One region of the Halobacillus sp. AWH4_228 genome, then DNA from elsewhere that is predicted to be linked to it. Evidence: predicted binding sites of a transcription regulator. Region 1 holds the regulator's gene; each other region holds the start of a gene.

Region 1 (5,546 bases):
AATTATTTCATTTGGTTGTTCATGGAACGCATCATCTGATTGATCTTCTTCTGAGAAGGCTTCTGCCCCATCTGCATCATCAGTGTACGTAACATTTGTTCATTGATTGGCGGGTTCTTTTTCAAATAGTTCATCATATATCTTCTGGCGATGAAGAAGCCTAGTGCAACACCACCGACAAGAGTCAATAGAGCAATGATGATAACCCAAACGATCCCCAATGTCATGTCTTCGTCTTCCTCCTTCGTGTTGTCTCCCATAACAGTATAGTAAAACGATTAATAGAATACAATAGCCATTTCTAACGCGGCCTCCTCTCCACCTCTGCAGCCTTCATAAACGACTCCAATGGTGAAGATACCCCTTGGATGAGTAAAGTACCCGGTTTCCGTCCTCTGGGAGAAACAACATTCATTCTTACTCTTTATTATACCATAAGTCAAGCCATTTTCGAAAAGGTCACAAGCTTGTTCCTTATAAAACGGCTGGATGCTTCTATCGTAAAAGTTTATCACATGAGATTCACATATGTATAAGGAAGGCTGTCCCTATAGGAACAGCCTTCTCCACTTACTTCATAAGGTTTTCAGCATGTTTGACAACATTTTCAACCGTAAAGCCGTAGTTCTCAATGACTGTATTACCTGGAGCTGAGGCACCGAATGTGTCGATACCAATGACAGATCCGTCAAGACCTACATAGCGCTCCCAGCCGAAGGAAGCTCCCATTTCAACAGCCAGGCGCTTACGCACGCTGTTCGGAAGAACCTTTTCTTTATATTCAGCGGACTGCTCATTAAAGCGGTCGAAGGAAGGCACACTCACGACGCGGACATCATAGCCTTTTGTCTTAAGTTCTTCCTGAGCTTTAGCAATCAACTGAACCTCTGAACCAGAAGCAAGAAGAATGGCATCCGGCTCATCTTTATCTGAATCACTCAAAATGTAAGCCCCACGTTTCATACCTTCGTATGCATGCTCTTCTGTTCCTTCCAGTGTAGGAAGTCCCTGACGAGTCAACACAAGGGCTGATGGCTTATCTTCGGACTCAAGAGCAAGCCTCCAAGCTGCATTGGTTTCGTTCCCATCCGCCGGACGAAGCACGGAAAGGTTCGGCATTGCTCTTAAAGAAGCCAGCTGTTCCACAGGTTCGTGGGTCGGGCCGTCTTCCCCTACAGCAACGGAATCGTGAGTGAACACATAATTGACTGGAAGACTCATAAGAGCTGACAGTCGAACCGCTGGACGAAGGTAGTCACTGAATACGAAGAATGTTCCAGCATAAACTTTCAATCCGCCGTGAAGCCCCATACCGTTCAGGGCAGCTGCCATAGCGAATTCACGTACACCGAACCAGATGTTGCGGCCGGCGTAATTCTCACGGGAGAAATCTTCTTCGCCTTTCACAGCCGTTTTGTTGGATCCTGCAAGGTCCGCACTTCCACCAAAGAAATATGGAACGGCTTTGGACAATGCATTGATGGCGTCACCAGATGCTGCACGGGTAGCCGGACTGTCTTCGCCGACTTTATAAGATGGAAGTTCCTTCTCCCATCCTTCAGGCAGCTCTCCACGGATAGCGGCTTCCAGTTCTTCAGCAAGCTCTGGATAAGCTTCTTTGTAGGAAGCCATCAATTCGTTCCAGGACTGCTCTTTGTCCTCGCCATTTTTCTGAACTTTATCCTGGAAGTCCTGGTATACTTCATCAGGAACATGGAATGGTTCGTGTTCCCATCCGTAAAACTGTTTGGCAGCTGTTCCTTCTTCTTCGCCCAGTGGAGCACCGTGCGAATCAGATTTACCGGACTTGTTAGGAGAACCATAGCCGATCACAGTCTTCACTTCGATCATCGTAGGCTGGGATGTGTTGGCTTTTGCCTGCTGGATCGCTTGTCCGATCGTTTCCACGTCGGTACCATCCTCGACACGGATAACTTCCCAACCATATGCTTCATAGCGTTTTTCAACACTTTCGCTGAAGGAACGGTCAAGATCTCCATCAAGAGAAATATCGTTGGAGTCATAAAGGACAACCAGCTTTCCAAGACCAAGGTGGCCGGCAAGCGAAGCAGATTCCTGGGAAACTCCTTCCATCAAATCACCGTCACCGCAGATGGAGAATGTATAGTGGTCCACGACGTTGTAGCCTTCGCGGTTGTATTTTCCGGCAAGGTGGGCTTCAGCCATCGCCATTCCGGTTGCCATTGCGAGTCCCTGTCCCAGAGGACCGGTTGTTGCTTCCACACCGTCTGTATGTCCATATTCCGGGTGTCCGGGAGTTTTAGAATCCCACTGACGGAATGATTTTAGATCATCCATTGTCACGTTATAGCCGGAAAGGTGCAGAAGGCTGTATAGAAGCATGGATCCATGTCCTGCGGAGAGGACGAAACGGTCGCGGTCGAACCATTTTGAATTTTTAGGATTATGATCCATAAATTCCGTCCAGAGTTTATAAGCCATTGGAGCAGCCCCCATAGGCATACCCGGGTGACCGGAACTTGCTTTTTCTACTGCGTCGATCGTTAGTGTTCGAATGGTATCAATTGAAGTTTGTTCAAGACTTTTTGCCATTTCCAATAATCCCCTTTCTGTACAGGTATATGTACCATGTATTATCCTATAATGAAACAAGGCGTTGTGCAAACTTTTGTCCTCCGCCCTTCCTTAATTTCCCCGTGTTTCTGTAGAATTAAACGAAAAAAATCCGCACCTTTTAAAGAAGATGCGGATCGGTTCAGTCGTTTAGTTTTTCTTTTCGTTTTCCTGCATTTGACGCAGTTTGGCAGGAGTCACATCATTCCCGGCAGGATCGATAACCGTGACACCTTTCAACTGGTTTTTGAATGATTTACGGGCACTTTGTAAATATTCCTGACGCAGGTTCTTCTGTTCGCTTTTCTCTTCTTCCGATAATTCCAGCTGCTTTGATTTATTGGCTAATTCGTTTATACGGTCCAATTTTTCTTGAGATAACATAGATCCTTCTCCTTTTTTTATAGTCTGGATCAGCTTTAGAACATGAAAAAGACAAGCAGCCCTAAGACTCTTGTCTCCCTTATGTTCCTATAGTAACCTGCCTATTCTTCTTTTTCAAGTGATATGTACTCTTGATAGCGACGGTGAACCGTTGCCTTGGATACATCATACCCAAGCCCTCTTAGTGTTGCCGCAATGTCCTTGAACGTCAAATCACTCCCTCTGAGCCTGACAACCTCTTCGATCGGAAATTCCTTCCTCTCTCTCCCCGCTGCCAGATGCTGATTGGACAGGTTCGAAGATGGATCATAGCCTTCGGCGACCGCTTTCTGCATCCCCCGCCTGATTTTCATATTATGAATTTTTCTCTGGTACTCCTCAACGATGCCCACAATCTGAAGAACCATGGAGTCTGACTCGGAAAGATGCAGTTCCCCGTTATGGGTTAAGGAATAAACCTTAACATTCAACCGGTTCAATTGATGGAACAAAGCGATTTTTGTATTTCCCCTGCCCAGCCTCGTCTCATCCTGAACCAACAGAGCCTCTGCTTCGTGATTGGAAAAAGCATCAAGCATCTGGAAAACACCTTCCCGTTCAATCTCATACCCGCTCGCCTGCTCCTCTATACAGGCGGCCACTTCCATTCCATGGTGTTCGGCCATGGCATACAGTTCTGCCTTCTGTCTTTTCAAGGAGCTGACCTGGGCTTCCTTTTCCGTACTTACGCGACAATATAGGATTACTCTCATGATGTATGTCCCCGCTTCTACTGGTTTTCAAGATTTATCCGCTTGTAACCATAGAATAATAGAGAATAGCAAAACTAACAATAAACAAAACGATATAAGTGTAGTCCAGTTTTGATAGTTTATTAAACATAATTAACCCTCCATTTAAGAACGAACGTTCCTAAGAACCTCTGTTCGCGTTTTCTAATACCTATTATAGACGAATGTATGTTCTTGTCAACGACTTTTTTCGAACGCTTGTTTGTATTTTTGAGGATGGCATGGTACAATGTGGTTACTATAATCCTATGTACGAGGTGCTAATCTATGAGCAAACTTTCAAAGCGGCAGCAGGAAATACTAGATTTCATAAAAGAACAGGTTCTACTAAAAGGATATCCCCCATCTGTAAGGGAGATCGGTCAGTCTGTAGGGCTGGCCTCCAGTTCCACCGTCCACGGTCATTTATCCCGTCTTGAGAAAAAGGGATATATCCGCAGGGATCCTACGAAACCAAGGGCCATCGAAGTGATTGAGCTGGAAGAAGACCACAGTATCCCCCGCGGGGAAGCCACTTATGCCCCTGTCATCGGTAAAGTTACGGCTGGTTCACCGATTACGGCGGTAGAGAACATTGAAGAATATGTTCCCCTCCCGGATACGCTTGCAGGATCGGAAGACAATACGTTCGTCCTTATCGTTCAAGGAGAAAGTATGATTGAGGCGGGCATTCTTGACGGGGACATGGTCATTGTCAGACAGCAGCAGACTGCCCAGAACGGGGATATAGTTGTGGCTATGACGGAAGAGGAAGAGGCTACTGTCAAACGATTCTTTAAAGAGAAGAATCACATCCGTCTTCAGCCTGAAAATGCCACGATGGAACCGATCATTTTAAATGATGTATCCATTCTCGGAAGAGTCGTCGGCTTATACCGTACCGTTCATTAATACACATACAAAAAACGGCGGGAGCAATCCCGCCGTTTTTTGTATTGAACATGAGAATATGAACGTTAAGAAGCCCCCGTACGATTTCTTTTATTCCGTCTCCGGAAATCAGCAGAATAAATATTCTTCTTCAAAAATGTGCGGACGCTCTTCTTCTGCAGACAATAAGCAAGGATGGCATCAGGATGGTTTTTAATCACTCTTACAGAACGCTGAGACCAATGTTTCCCCTTAGATAAATAGATCATATCGATGATCTTCTTATTTTCTACAGACTGTTTGAAAATCGTTTCCATATTGCACACCCCTTAACCGAACATTTGTTCTACATTTATTATATGCAGGAACAAGGGAAATGTACACTGGAATGTTTTGCAGCTCTTTTATTTACTTAAATAATTTTTAATGTTTTGGGAGGTTTCCAATCTGGTTTTTCCCGTCAAGTCAATAAAATTACTCCCCTTAAGCCTATCTGTGCCTCCTCCAGCCACAATAATTTGTTCAGCCACCTGACGTTTTTCTGCTACGGCTCTAAGTGCAATTAATGCATTTTTACGGATTGCCAGCGCTTCAACGGCAGGAAAATCCGCAAAAGAATTTATGACAACTGCCAATTTTTCCATTTCCTCTTCTCCTTTATCCAGGTCTTCCAAGGCTTTCTGCACAGCCGCTTTCGTTTTCGGTCCATAAAAGCCGTCCACTTCAAGCTTCTGGTCTTTTTGAAAAGCCTTGACTGCCGCTTCTGTGGCAGGACCGAAGCTGCCGTCAGCTCCATAACCATTCATGGTATAACCCAGTTTTAATAAGTTCTCCTGCATTTCCTTGACTTCCGCGCCGGTATCCCCAAGCGAAAGATAGTCGATTCCGCCATTGAACGGAACTCCA
Region 2 (5,546 bases), 1.4 Mb from region 1:
TTTATTACGGCCACGGGGCTTATGGCATTGAAGCAGCGAGCCGCCACTATTTCAGTAAGCATGCCGGGGAACTTTCCCTCACAGAAGCCTCCATGCTTGCCGGCATACCGAAAGGGCCCAGCTACTATTCTCCTCTGAACAATGAAGAGAAAGCCGTATCCAGGCAGGGGCAAATTTTAACGGAGATGGAGCGCCACGGCTATATTACTTCGACAGAAAAAGAGGAAGCTGTGGAAGCCAGCTTGAATTATGCGGATGGTCAGAATGAAAAGATACAGGAAACCGCTCCCTATTTTCAGGATGAGGTCATTTCCGAAGCAGCCCGGCTGCTGGGCGTGGACAGAGAAAGCATCCAGACTGGTGGGTACCACATCCATACGACTCTTAATGAAGAACATCAGGACACACTGGAAGAAATGGCCGCCCGGCACCTTCCAGACGGCCATGACGTCCAAACGGCCGCAGTCGTTATGGACAGCCGCACCGGCGCTGTCACCGCACTGATCGGGGGCAAAAATTATGAGGAAAGTCCGTTCAACAGGGCGGTTCAGGCAAAACGGCCGATCGGATCCACCATTAAGCCGCTGCTTTATTACAGTGCACTGGAGGCCGGAGAATCGCCGGTCACGATGCGCGAAAGCAAGCCGGTGGATTTCCCCGTCGAAGGAAAGAGCGACCCGTATGTTCCAGCCAATTTCAACGATCAGTATGCCGATAAGCCGATAACAATGGCTCAAGCTCTTGCTGTATCCGATAACATTTATGCCGTATCCACCCATATGGATATCGGTCCGGAAAAGCTTGTCGAAACGATGAAAACGTTTGGTCTAGAGGGGGCTTTTGAACCCCACCCCTCTCTTGCCCTAGGCTATTCATCCATATCCTTGTACGACATGATCACGGCGTACGGAAAGATGGTCAAAGGATCTGACTCTCTCGAAGGGCATACGATTGAAAAAATTACCGACCGGCATGAACATGTGTTATATGAATATGAACCGGTCCTTTTGAAAGATGACCCTGTCAATCAGGAAACGGCCTTTACCGTTACCCATATGATGACAGGGATGTTCGATCCGGCCCTTGATGCCTCTTACGCTTCTGTGACAGGCACACCTGTTAACGGAAAACTGACCCGGATGTATGGAGGCAAATCAGGAACTACAGATACGGACAGCTGGATGATCGGTTTCAGTCCGCAATACGTTACAGGTGTATGGATCGGCTACGATGAAGGAGGGCGCCCTTTGGAAACGTTCAATGATCACCGATATGCCAAGTCCATCTGGGCGGATACGATGGAGGGCATTCACGAAGCTCTCCCTTCAGCGGCTTTCGTACCTCCACCAGGTGTGAAGGGGGTCTACATTGACCCTGATACCGGCTACCTTGCCGGACCTGACTGCCCTCAGGAGCGGCTCGTCTACATGGAAAAAGCGGACATACCGAAAAAAGTATGCGGAGGCAGTGAAGAAAAGGATATCAATGATGAATTCGAGGACGACCCATGGTTTAAAGATGTCGTGGACTGGTTCTTCTAACCAAAAAAGTCCGATCTTCAACCAGCAATAGAAAAGCACGGAGAAAGCTCTTGTCACACAGTACTTGTACGCACGTTGTGTCTGAGGTCACGTTCCGCTTATCGGTGGATGCTTGCCGCGGGCACGGCCTCAGCTAACTTGGGTAGGAAAATCACCTGCCCAAGTGGATCTTCGGCTCGCGCTGTTCCCGCAGGCGTCACCACCGAACGCTTCTCGTGACCTACCCTATGGAGAGATGGACAAAAGATTGACCTTTTGTGAAACGGAAGGGGATCCTTGATTCTAAGATAATGCAGTCTGCTCCATGATCACGTTCATTCGCAAAAAGGAATGGTCGGATTTGGAGCGATAATAAAAAAGACAGAGAAAACGACCGGTCACAAGCCGGTCGTTTTCTCTGTCCTAGTCAATCATGTACGATCCATGTATTACTTAATATATTACCACGTCAAAGGTTCGTCAATACGAATCACAGAGATCTATCCGTATTTTATGAACATTCCGGTAAATCAAGCTCAGGCGATCGTTAAATCAATGATATCCTCCAAGGGAAAGCGGACCTGTTCCTTCGTTTCCCAGTGGATCCCTTTGACAACTCTTTCCCACCGGCTTACCTCCTGGACCTTCAGCAGACATTCTTCATAATCAAATCCATTATGGAACCTCAGACGGACGGTTAAATCATCCTTCACCGCCCTCTGCAGCAAAAAGTCGATTTCGACCGCCTTCTGTTCATCAATGATGCCTTTTTCCACGCGCTGATCCTCTTTCCACAACTTTTTCACCATCTCCACATGTTCCGGCAGCATCAAAGACGTCCACTTAATGGTTCCTCGATCCCGATTACGATTATCCATCATGCCCCTCCTCAATCACGAACATTTGTTCTTATTCTATCATAAAAAAGGACAGCGTAAACTGGAAGTTACAGGAGAAGTGAAAAAAAGATCCCTTTCTCCAGAATACCTGAAAAAACGAGGCATAAAAAAAGCCGCCGGTTGTCCCGGCAGGCTCCCCTCTTATGAAACGCCTAACGCAGCCTTCAATTCCTGAGCCGTATTTTCCCAGAGCTCCGGTTTGAATTCACGAAGATATTCTCCAAGAATTTTTCTGCTCTTTTCATCCACGTGCTCGACAACAAAGCGTCCTTTTAACGATTTGTCCATATGATTCACGTGCTCCGGCATCAGCTTATACCCTCGCTTGATGGAACGATCGACGATGATTTCACTGGCAGCCACTCCGTAGTAGCAGGGATTCCCTCCACGGTAATCCACCGTCACCCAGGCAATCCAGTAATGAAGGCCATTGGCCACCACGTCTTTATCTGTGATGAATTTGATCCGCTTCTCTACTTTACTGCGGGCATGAAGCGCCCCCATGTCCACATAAGCTTCTTCTTCATTGGGATCGACGATGACCGGGGTCATATTCTCAAGACTGATGGAGCCTACCCCGTAGCCGCCGTGCCCGTCTGTCGCATCATCTTTGATGATCGTAAATTGATTTTTCTTCTTATCACTGCTGTCACTATTTTTCTTAAACTGATCGAATTCTTTCATGATTCAGCGAACCTCCTTTACAAGCCCGTACGTTTTGCCCCTATTTTAACATAGAACCACCGGGATGGTGGAGTGAAAGGGCAGCGGTCACTCTTCCTTATTGGTCAAACGTTTGTTCAAGGCCAGGTATTCTTCCTTCAGCATAGAGAAGACAACCGTATCCTGAAACCTCTCCCCATCAAAATCCGTCTGACGAAGTGTCCCTTCCTCCTGAAATCCATATCGTTCAAGAAGTTTCCTCGACCCCTGATTTTCTGCAAATATATCTCCGACGATTCTGTTCAGCTGCAGCTCCTCAAACCCATACCGGAGAATGGCGGCCATCAATTCAGACATGACGCCTGAACGCTGATATCCGGGAGAGATGACTACTCCCATCTCCGCTTTCCTGTGCCAGTGATGAAGCTTATGAAACCGGAAAAATCCAATAACGTCTCCACTCCGGTCTTCGATCACCCAGGGGATTTCGCGCTTCTCCTCATAAGCCGTCAAGTACGCTCCAACTTGTTTTCTCATCTCCTCGATATTCTGAACCGGATGGGCCGTGATATACTTCATCGTTCCGCCGTCCCCCATGAACGGGAACAAAGAAACGGCGTCTTCTTCCCGCAGACCCCGAAGACGGTAATGCTCGGTATGTAACGACGGTATGGCCATTTTCTCATCCTTTCCCAGGCATTCCTGTTCTTCTGTGCAAGCCTTTTCCTCCAGGAGCATAAAAAAGATTGCCCTTCACACATACGCTCGGGCCAGGTGGAGGACAATCTAACGACAGTAACGCAGTCCACATCGTTCTTCCCAATCTGAGAAACTGCGCTCTATTTTTTCTTTTCTCGAACCATACATCCATTTTCCTTCGCACGTCGTCTATGCGGAGCGTGACCATCCACACGACATACAAGACAACTCCAACGGACACGTACTTTTTATTCCTATCTAATGCATACCGCGGATCGTTTCGATGAAGGTCCAGCCTTCTTCAATGTCTTCGTCTGAATACTTCTGGGCACTCTTGACTGTAAACACTTTTTCGGCGACCTCTTCTTTCGGCAGGTCCTCAAAGAAAAGCATCGTTGAAACGAGCTCTAAAAACCTTGAGCTCCGTTCATTCATCAGATCAATGTGCTGATTCAGAGGCGGCAGGTCCATTTCATAATGCTTGAGAAAATCGCGGCCGCTGTCGGTCAGCTGATAGCGGTACTGGTAATAATTCTTCTTCTCTTCTCTCGTTTCCGTTACAAATCCCAGGTTGCACATTTCCTCTACCCGGAGCGTCAGTTCCTCTGAATAGGGGCCGTAAAAATGGAATTGGTACCGTTCCTCAAATGGGATTTCACACTTTTTCAAGATATAGATCATCTTCTGCAGTTTCTTCCTTCCGACGATTTCTTCCGTGCTTGAAAAAAACTGCATCAACTTCGCATGATTCTCCAACATGGAGGTTCACTCCTTATCCAAACAATATTTCCATAATCCGCTTCTTCGTTTTACTTCGATTGGACATTTCCTCAAGGCGGTCGAGAGGAATATACAGCTTATGATCCGTCCGTTTCTTCCCGGAAATCGACTCGACAATATCCGATAGTCTGGACAGCTCCTTCAATTCACCGCTCGGCTGCAGCAGATGAATCGGCAGGCGCTCCCCCTCTTCGCCGGGGCGGTAGAAATCATAAGGCAGGTCGGAACTGGAATCCACGACAAGGTAATAATCCGGGTTCAATCCCGCTTTGGTGAACAGCTTATACAGCTCCATCCATTCATTCATCTGGGCATTCGGATTGAATTCGATGTATTTGAACAGCCGCCGGTTCACGAACCGCTGGCAGAGATCACTCAATACATCGTCCTCTTCTTCCATCCACATCTGGAAATAGTAAAGCACAACGGCTTCATCTAAAGCTAAATACTCCTTCAAGCTCGGTTTCCCTTCAAAAAAGGAAAGGAAATGGACCGGTTCCAGCTTGAATGTATAGCCATCGTCATACAGCTCTTTTGCCCGGTGCAGAATCTTTGTCAAAATGACTTCCGCACTGCGGGTGACCGGGTGGAAATAAACCTGCCAGTACATCTGGTACCGGCTCATAATGTAGTCTTCCACCGCATGCATGCCGCTTTCCTTCACTACGACCTGATCTTCCATCGGACGCATGACTCTGAGAATCCGCTCCATATCGAAATGACCATAGCTGACCCCCGTGAAGTAAGCGTCACGCTGCAGGTAATCCATCCGGTCGGCGTCAATCTGACTGGAAATCAAACTGACGACCAGCTTATTTTCATACGTTTTGTTAATGACATCGGCAACCTTTTTCGGAAATCCTTTTTCCACACGTCTGAGGACCTGATTAACCTCGGTATCCCCAAGCAGAATGGCCTGGGTGAATTCCTCATGATCCAGCTTGTACACCTTCTCAAAGGAATGGGAAAACGGGCCGTGGCCGAG
Region 3 (5,546 bases), 1.5 Mb from region 1:
CTGCAGAGATGGAAAAAGTATATTCTAGTTATATGGTCGATAACCCTCATTCAGAAAAAATTGGAAGAAAGGTATATGATTCGATACTATCTAATACTTATTACAACCTCTGTCCTTATTGCTCTCAAAGAGAGGTTAAAACAGTCGATCACTACTTACCGAAGTCTGACTTTGCTATGTACGCTGTAACACCAATAAACTTGTTACCCTCTTGCTCTGATTGTAATAAGGATAAATTAGACGACTATAACCTTCAAGAGGATCAAATGTTAATTCATCCTTACTTTGATGATATTAGCTCTATCAATTGGTTAGAATGCGACGTAGTAAATGGTTCATGGCCGATTACTTTTTCATTTAAAGTATCGAATCACATTGAGAATCCAGTACTTAAATCTCGTATTTGTAATCAATTTTACTTGCTAAAATTAGGGCGATTGTATGCTGATAATTCGACGAGGGAATTTAATAAAAGAGTGAAATCAATGGTGAAAGAATATAATTCTGACCCAGAAAGTAAAGCACAGAACTTTATCGAAGAAAATATTGATACTTACAAACACGAGAATCCAAACTCTTGGCAAACAAAAATGTTTGAATCTCTAAAAAAATCTGAATGGTTTCTGGAAAAGGCACTTCCTAAGCTGGAAAGGTATTATCTGAATTCATAAACACATTACAGGGGGAGTGGGGATAGAGTGCCTGTGTCCCCTGTTTTGAAGATGTTTGGACAGTCATTTTATTGGATGGAGTAAATGAAATGAATTATATTACGAATTATCAGTTCAAAATTAAAGAAAGAAACAGAAAGATCTTAGTTCATTCATCATGAGAATCACTAATCCCTAGTGTTAAAAACAAACTTGTTGAGCAAGAAAAGTTCTTCCTTTGTCTATTTATTCATTTACACAAAATATTTCACACTCTCTAGTGAAAATCGAAATATTTAGCTATCTTGGATAATTATAAGGTTATTAAAATTAACTATCTTTATTTTAAAAAGAAAAATATTCACGGAATTGATCTCACAAGTTTGTGTTAAAAATGACTTATAGTTAGCTATTACTCGTTATTCAATTAAACTAGATTGAATGAATGGGTTTCACTCAATAATTTCTGAACCACGGGATTTAATTATAAACCAAATGAAATGACATACTTTTTGGCATACTATATCTCATTATCCAGGAAATGAATTTACAATACTAAAACCAGCCTTGACCTATTAACATTACTTTTCTCCCTTTATATAGGTGTTATATTGCATTATTTATGTTGGTGATACCATGGGCGGCATTATCTACATTGCCTTAAATCTATTACGAGATAGTTTCGCTAAATTCGTAACGTCCTTTTCCGAAACGAGGGCCTTGCTGAAAATATCAAGGCCTATTTTATATGCAGCGGTTGGTAAGTTAATGAGTTATATCTTTTTTCTCGAATAATTGCGCTTCCAATCTTTCAACCCTGCTTTGTAGAACACCCGCATAACCACACATATCTAAAAATACCTCCACTAACTCTTCATCCATGTTGCCTTGATGTCTTTGAATTATTTCAGCCCATTCTTCTAATTTTTTTATTACATCCTCCACATTCAACACTCCTTTTATTATCATTCATTTACTATACGACAAATAGTTCCAAAGTCCTTTGGTGTATTTGTTATTTTTAAAAGTAAGTGATAATATAAGAACAAATGTTCGAATATGGGTGGTGTTGAAAGTGGATTATACTGGTTATCCCCGAAATGATGTTTTATGTATTGACATGCGTAGTTTTTACGCCAGTGTAGAATGTATGAAAAGAGGACTTGATCCCAGAACTTCATTATTAGCAGTCGTTGGAGATACAAGCCGACAAGGGAGTATTGTTTTAGCTGCATCACCTACGTTAAAGGAAAAACATGGAGTAAGTAATGTTAGTCGTTACTTTGAACTTCCGGACGATCCTAATTTAGTTATTGCTCCAGCTCACATGGGAGATTATCTTAAAGTATCTGTAGAGATTACAAAAATGATTAAGAACTATGTACCTCAAGAAGCTATACACGTTTATTCGGTGGATGAACTATGGGTTACAGTTAATGGATTGAAAAAAATGCATGGTCCACCATATCAAATTGCTCACATGATTCAATCAGAAATTAGAGAACAATTTGGGATTGAATCAGTAGTAGGTATTGGAGACAACAAGTTTCTTGCGAAAGTTGTCATGGACATCCATTCTAAGAAAGTAGATGACGGAATTGCGGAATGTAGATATGAAGATGTAGCTGAAAAACTTTGGCCATGTGATATTCATGACATATGGGGGGTCGGATCTAGAATGACTCGCAACCTTAATCGAATGGGAATCCTTACACTAGGTCACTTAGCTAAGCACCCACTAAAATACTTAAAAAAGAACTTTGGAATAATGGGGGAGCAACTGTATTGGCATGCATGGGGCATTGATTTAAGTCCAGTCTTTGGGAACTTCGTGAAAACTGAACAGATGTCTTATGGTCATGGCATAACTTTACTAAGGGATTATAGTAAAGAGGAAATTTACGCATGTTTATTGGATTTATGTGAAGAAGCTTGTCGTCGAGCAAGAATGGACGATAAAGAGGGTAGGGCCATTCAACTTGGAATAGGGTATTCAAGAGAAGTGGGAGGAGGTTTTAGTAGGTCTATGTCTATTCAAAACCCTACAAATTTGACTATGGATATGTATGATGTTTGTTTAAAATTATTCCATCGATTTTATGATGGAGTAAGCAAAATTAGAAGGGCCTCTGTTGCTCTAACAAATTTGTGTGAGGAAAGTGACGTTCAACTAAGCTTATTTCATAATCAACCCAAGAAAAAGGATTTATCAGAAGTAATGGATTCAATTCGGGAGAAATATGGTTCCACGGCAGTTTTACGTGCAAGTAGTTATACCTCAGGCGGGATTACCATTGATCGGAGTAAGAAGATCGGTGGCCATTATGCCTAATTTATTCACAACCAGTACAATAATTAGAACAGGAGAATAAAATTTGTTCAAACCAAAAGAAATTTATCGAAGAAGAGATATTCATAATAAATTTGGTGGGCAGCAACAAGGCGGTATTAGTACCCCGAAAAACTCTCCGTTGGTTATGATTTTCACGAGTGATTCAGGAGGAGAATTTGGATATGATGATGGTTGGCAAAGTAATGGCGTGTTTTATTACACTGGTGAAGGCCAGGTAGGTGACATGCAGTTCATTAAAGGTAACAAAGCCATTCGGGATCATATTAATAATGGAAAAAGTACCATGTTATTTAAATATGTAAAACAAGGATACGTAGAGTTTGTATGTGAGTTGTTTTACATAGGACACCATTATAAACAAGTACGAGATCGTGAAGGCTATATGCGCCAATCTATAGTATTTGAGCTCATGCCATCAGAACTCTCACATAATACGGAAGAGTACTTAGAGGAACCTGAACCTAAGAAGTCTACTCTTGAGGATTTACGGAAAGAAGCATTATCATCATCAAACGAAGAAACTACTACCATCCAACGAGTAACCAAAGCTATAAAAAGAAGCAAAGCAATAAAGAAATATGCATTAAAACGGGCAAATGGAATATGTGAGGCTTGTAAGAAAAATGCTCCTTTTGTGCTGGGAAATGGAGATCCTTATTTAGAAGTACACCATCTAAAAAAATTATCTGATGGAGGCCCGGATCATCCAGAATGGGTAGCAGCAATTTGTGCTAATTGCCATAGGCGTTGTCACCATTCAAAGGATGCTGACTCTTATAACGATAAACTATTTGAAAAGATTAATGAAAAAGAGAAGCAACTATTCACAAACTAATTACATGTTTTTAGTAATAAACTCGACAGTAGGAATATCTGCGGGTGCCCACTTTAATGAAGTAAGTTCTCGTTTATGGATCCATTGGATCTTCTCATGTTCATAAGCAAAGGGGGTACCCGTTTTAATTTCTGAGAAAAATGTACTCAAGTTTATTGTTACATTATCATAATCTTCATTATTATCTAAAATTTTCCATTTTACTTCAATTGTACATCCTAACTCTTCATTAATTTCCCTTATAAGGGCCTCTTCCGGATATTCACTATCTTTGATTTTCCCACCAGGAAATTCCCAATGTAATGGAAGCGACATCGATGGACTTCTAAGTGCACATAAAATATAATTCTTTTGTTCAATGACAGCGCCGACCACATTAATAATTTTTTTCATGAATTCTTCTCCTTTTTCATGGATGAAATATTAGGTGTAAGTAATGAAGGGAAACAAAATAATGCCCTGTTTTATTCCCTTAGTTAATTATCGTCCCATAACAACTCCTTTTTATTAGTTTGGATCAGAAAGGGGACAGTCATTGCAATCATACTAGCCTTTGCAGGGATAGGTCTATATAAACTCAGCAAAGAGGAACGAAAGAAGCAATTATGAATAGTGACAGGCATAAGGCTATTAAGTTTAGGAAGGTAATGGGTTAAAATTGAAATTAGCAAATGAATGAATTTTAGTAATTATTTGTTTAATCAGAAAGCCTCTCATGAGTTCATTGAACTTGTGAGAGTTTTTTTAGCTTTTTAAGGAAAGGTAAATTTAATAAAATAGTCCCAACAATTAATCTTGATGTTTCAGATGAATTTACATTAGCATTCTATTTTTTAGATTTATATGAAATTTTTCCGATTCTCTTATGTAAACGGTTTCTTATCTATAGTTAAGTAAAATGTTCTAAAATATATTCAAGAGGTGATAGACAGTGTTGAATGAAAGACAACGTCATATCTTGCATTACCTAACAAGCGTAAACACTTATATCAAAACAAGTGAATTAGCTGAAGAATACCACATTAGCGAGCGAACGATCCGGAATGACTTGTATGAAATCGAGTCTTTTGTTTCTAAAGAAGGAGGTGGAATCAATAGAAGTAAAAGTGAAGGAATTTTATTAACGATTAACTTCAAAGATAAAGAAAATATATTAAAGCAAGTGAACGAAGTTACTAATTTCCAGAATCGTCTTTCACCTATAGAAAGAATGACAACGCTGTTAGGAATGCTAATACAAAAGAATGATGTTATTAGTTCAAAAGAGTTTTCCAAACTATTGAATGTTTCACGCCGTACTACACTCGTGGATTTGAAACATTTAAAAAAGTATCTTAAAAAATCAAATGTTGATTTACTCTACGTGAAAAACAAGGGTTTTTCTTTAAAAGGAAAAGAATATGACATACGCCGTTCTTATAAAAATATCTCAAATAAATTCGGAGATAGTATGGGGCTGGAGTGGTTATTGAATAACTCAGATATGGACGAAGGCACAATCGTCCAATTAAAAGAGAGGATTTCCACCATCTTATATAACTACTCTCTTCAACTGACTGATATTGCTTTAGAAGGGTTACTCGTTCATATTTCTATTGCAATTCAAAGATTAAAGCAAGGGAATACTATTCAAATCTCTGAAACTCAATGGGAGGAATTAAGAAAATATAAAGAATATCAAACAGCCAAAGAGGTCAGAAAAGCGATG

The links. Region 1 encodes LexA, which represses DNA repair genes until DNA is damaged. Its sites were predicted from a motif close to CGAACATATGTTCG; they were not measured.
Region 2: ACXADP_RS03580 (YolD-like family protein) is a predicted target of LexA. The motif match lies at 2,417-2,430, and genes of this name have one in related genera.
Region 3: ACXADP_RS18740 (Y-family DNA polymerase) is a predicted target of LexA. The motif match lies at 1,693-1,706, and genes of this name have one in related genera.

What each region holds. Positions count from the first base shown of each region.
Region 1 covers NZ_JBSWTE010000001.1:2,133,935-2,139,480, forward strand. The annotation lists gene ACXADP_RS10825 (YneF family protein) at 3-227, opposite strand; gene tkt (transketolase) at 571-2,574, opposite strand; gene ACXADP_RS10835 (DUF896 domain-containing protein) at 2,746-2,979, opposite strand; gene ACXADP_RS10840 (YneB family resolvase-like protein) at 3,081-3,731, opposite strand; gene lexA (transcriptional repressor LexA) at 4,038-4,661, shown strand; gene ACXADP_RS10850 (hypothetical protein) at 4,727-4,957, opposite strand; gene ACXADP_RS10855 (N-acetylmuramoyl-L-alanine amidase) at 5,045-5,546, opposite strand, start outside.
Region 2 covers NZ_JBSWTE010000001.1:714,685-720,230, reverse strand. The annotation lists gene ACXADP_RS03585 (transglycosylase domain-containing protein) at 1-1,541, shown strand, start outside; gene ACXADP_RS03580 (YolD-like family protein) at 2,057-2,398, opposite strand; gene ACXADP_RS03575 (YwhD family protein) at 2,561-3,103, opposite strand; gene ACXADP_RS03570 (GNAT family N-acetyltransferase) at 3,191-3,760, opposite strand; gene ACXADP_RS03565 (YwgA family protein) at 4,040-4,540, opposite strand; gene ACXADP_RS03560 (HD domain-containing protein) at 4,554-5,546, opposite strand, start outside.
Region 3 covers NZ_JBSWTE010000001.1:3,641,986-3,647,531, reverse strand. The annotation lists gene ACXADP_RS18750 (HNH endonuclease) at 1-671, shown strand, start outside; gene ACXADP_RS18745 (hypothetical protein) at 1,416-1,595, opposite strand; gene ACXADP_RS18740 (Y-family DNA polymerase) at 1,726-2,982, shown strand; gene ACXADP_RS18735 (HNH endonuclease) at 3,026-3,838, shown strand; gene ACXADP_RS18730 ((deoxy)nucleoside triphosphate pyrophosphohydrolase) at 3,839-4,231, opposite strand; gene ACXADP_RS18725 (BglG family transcription antiterminator) at 4,770-5,546, shown strand, end outside.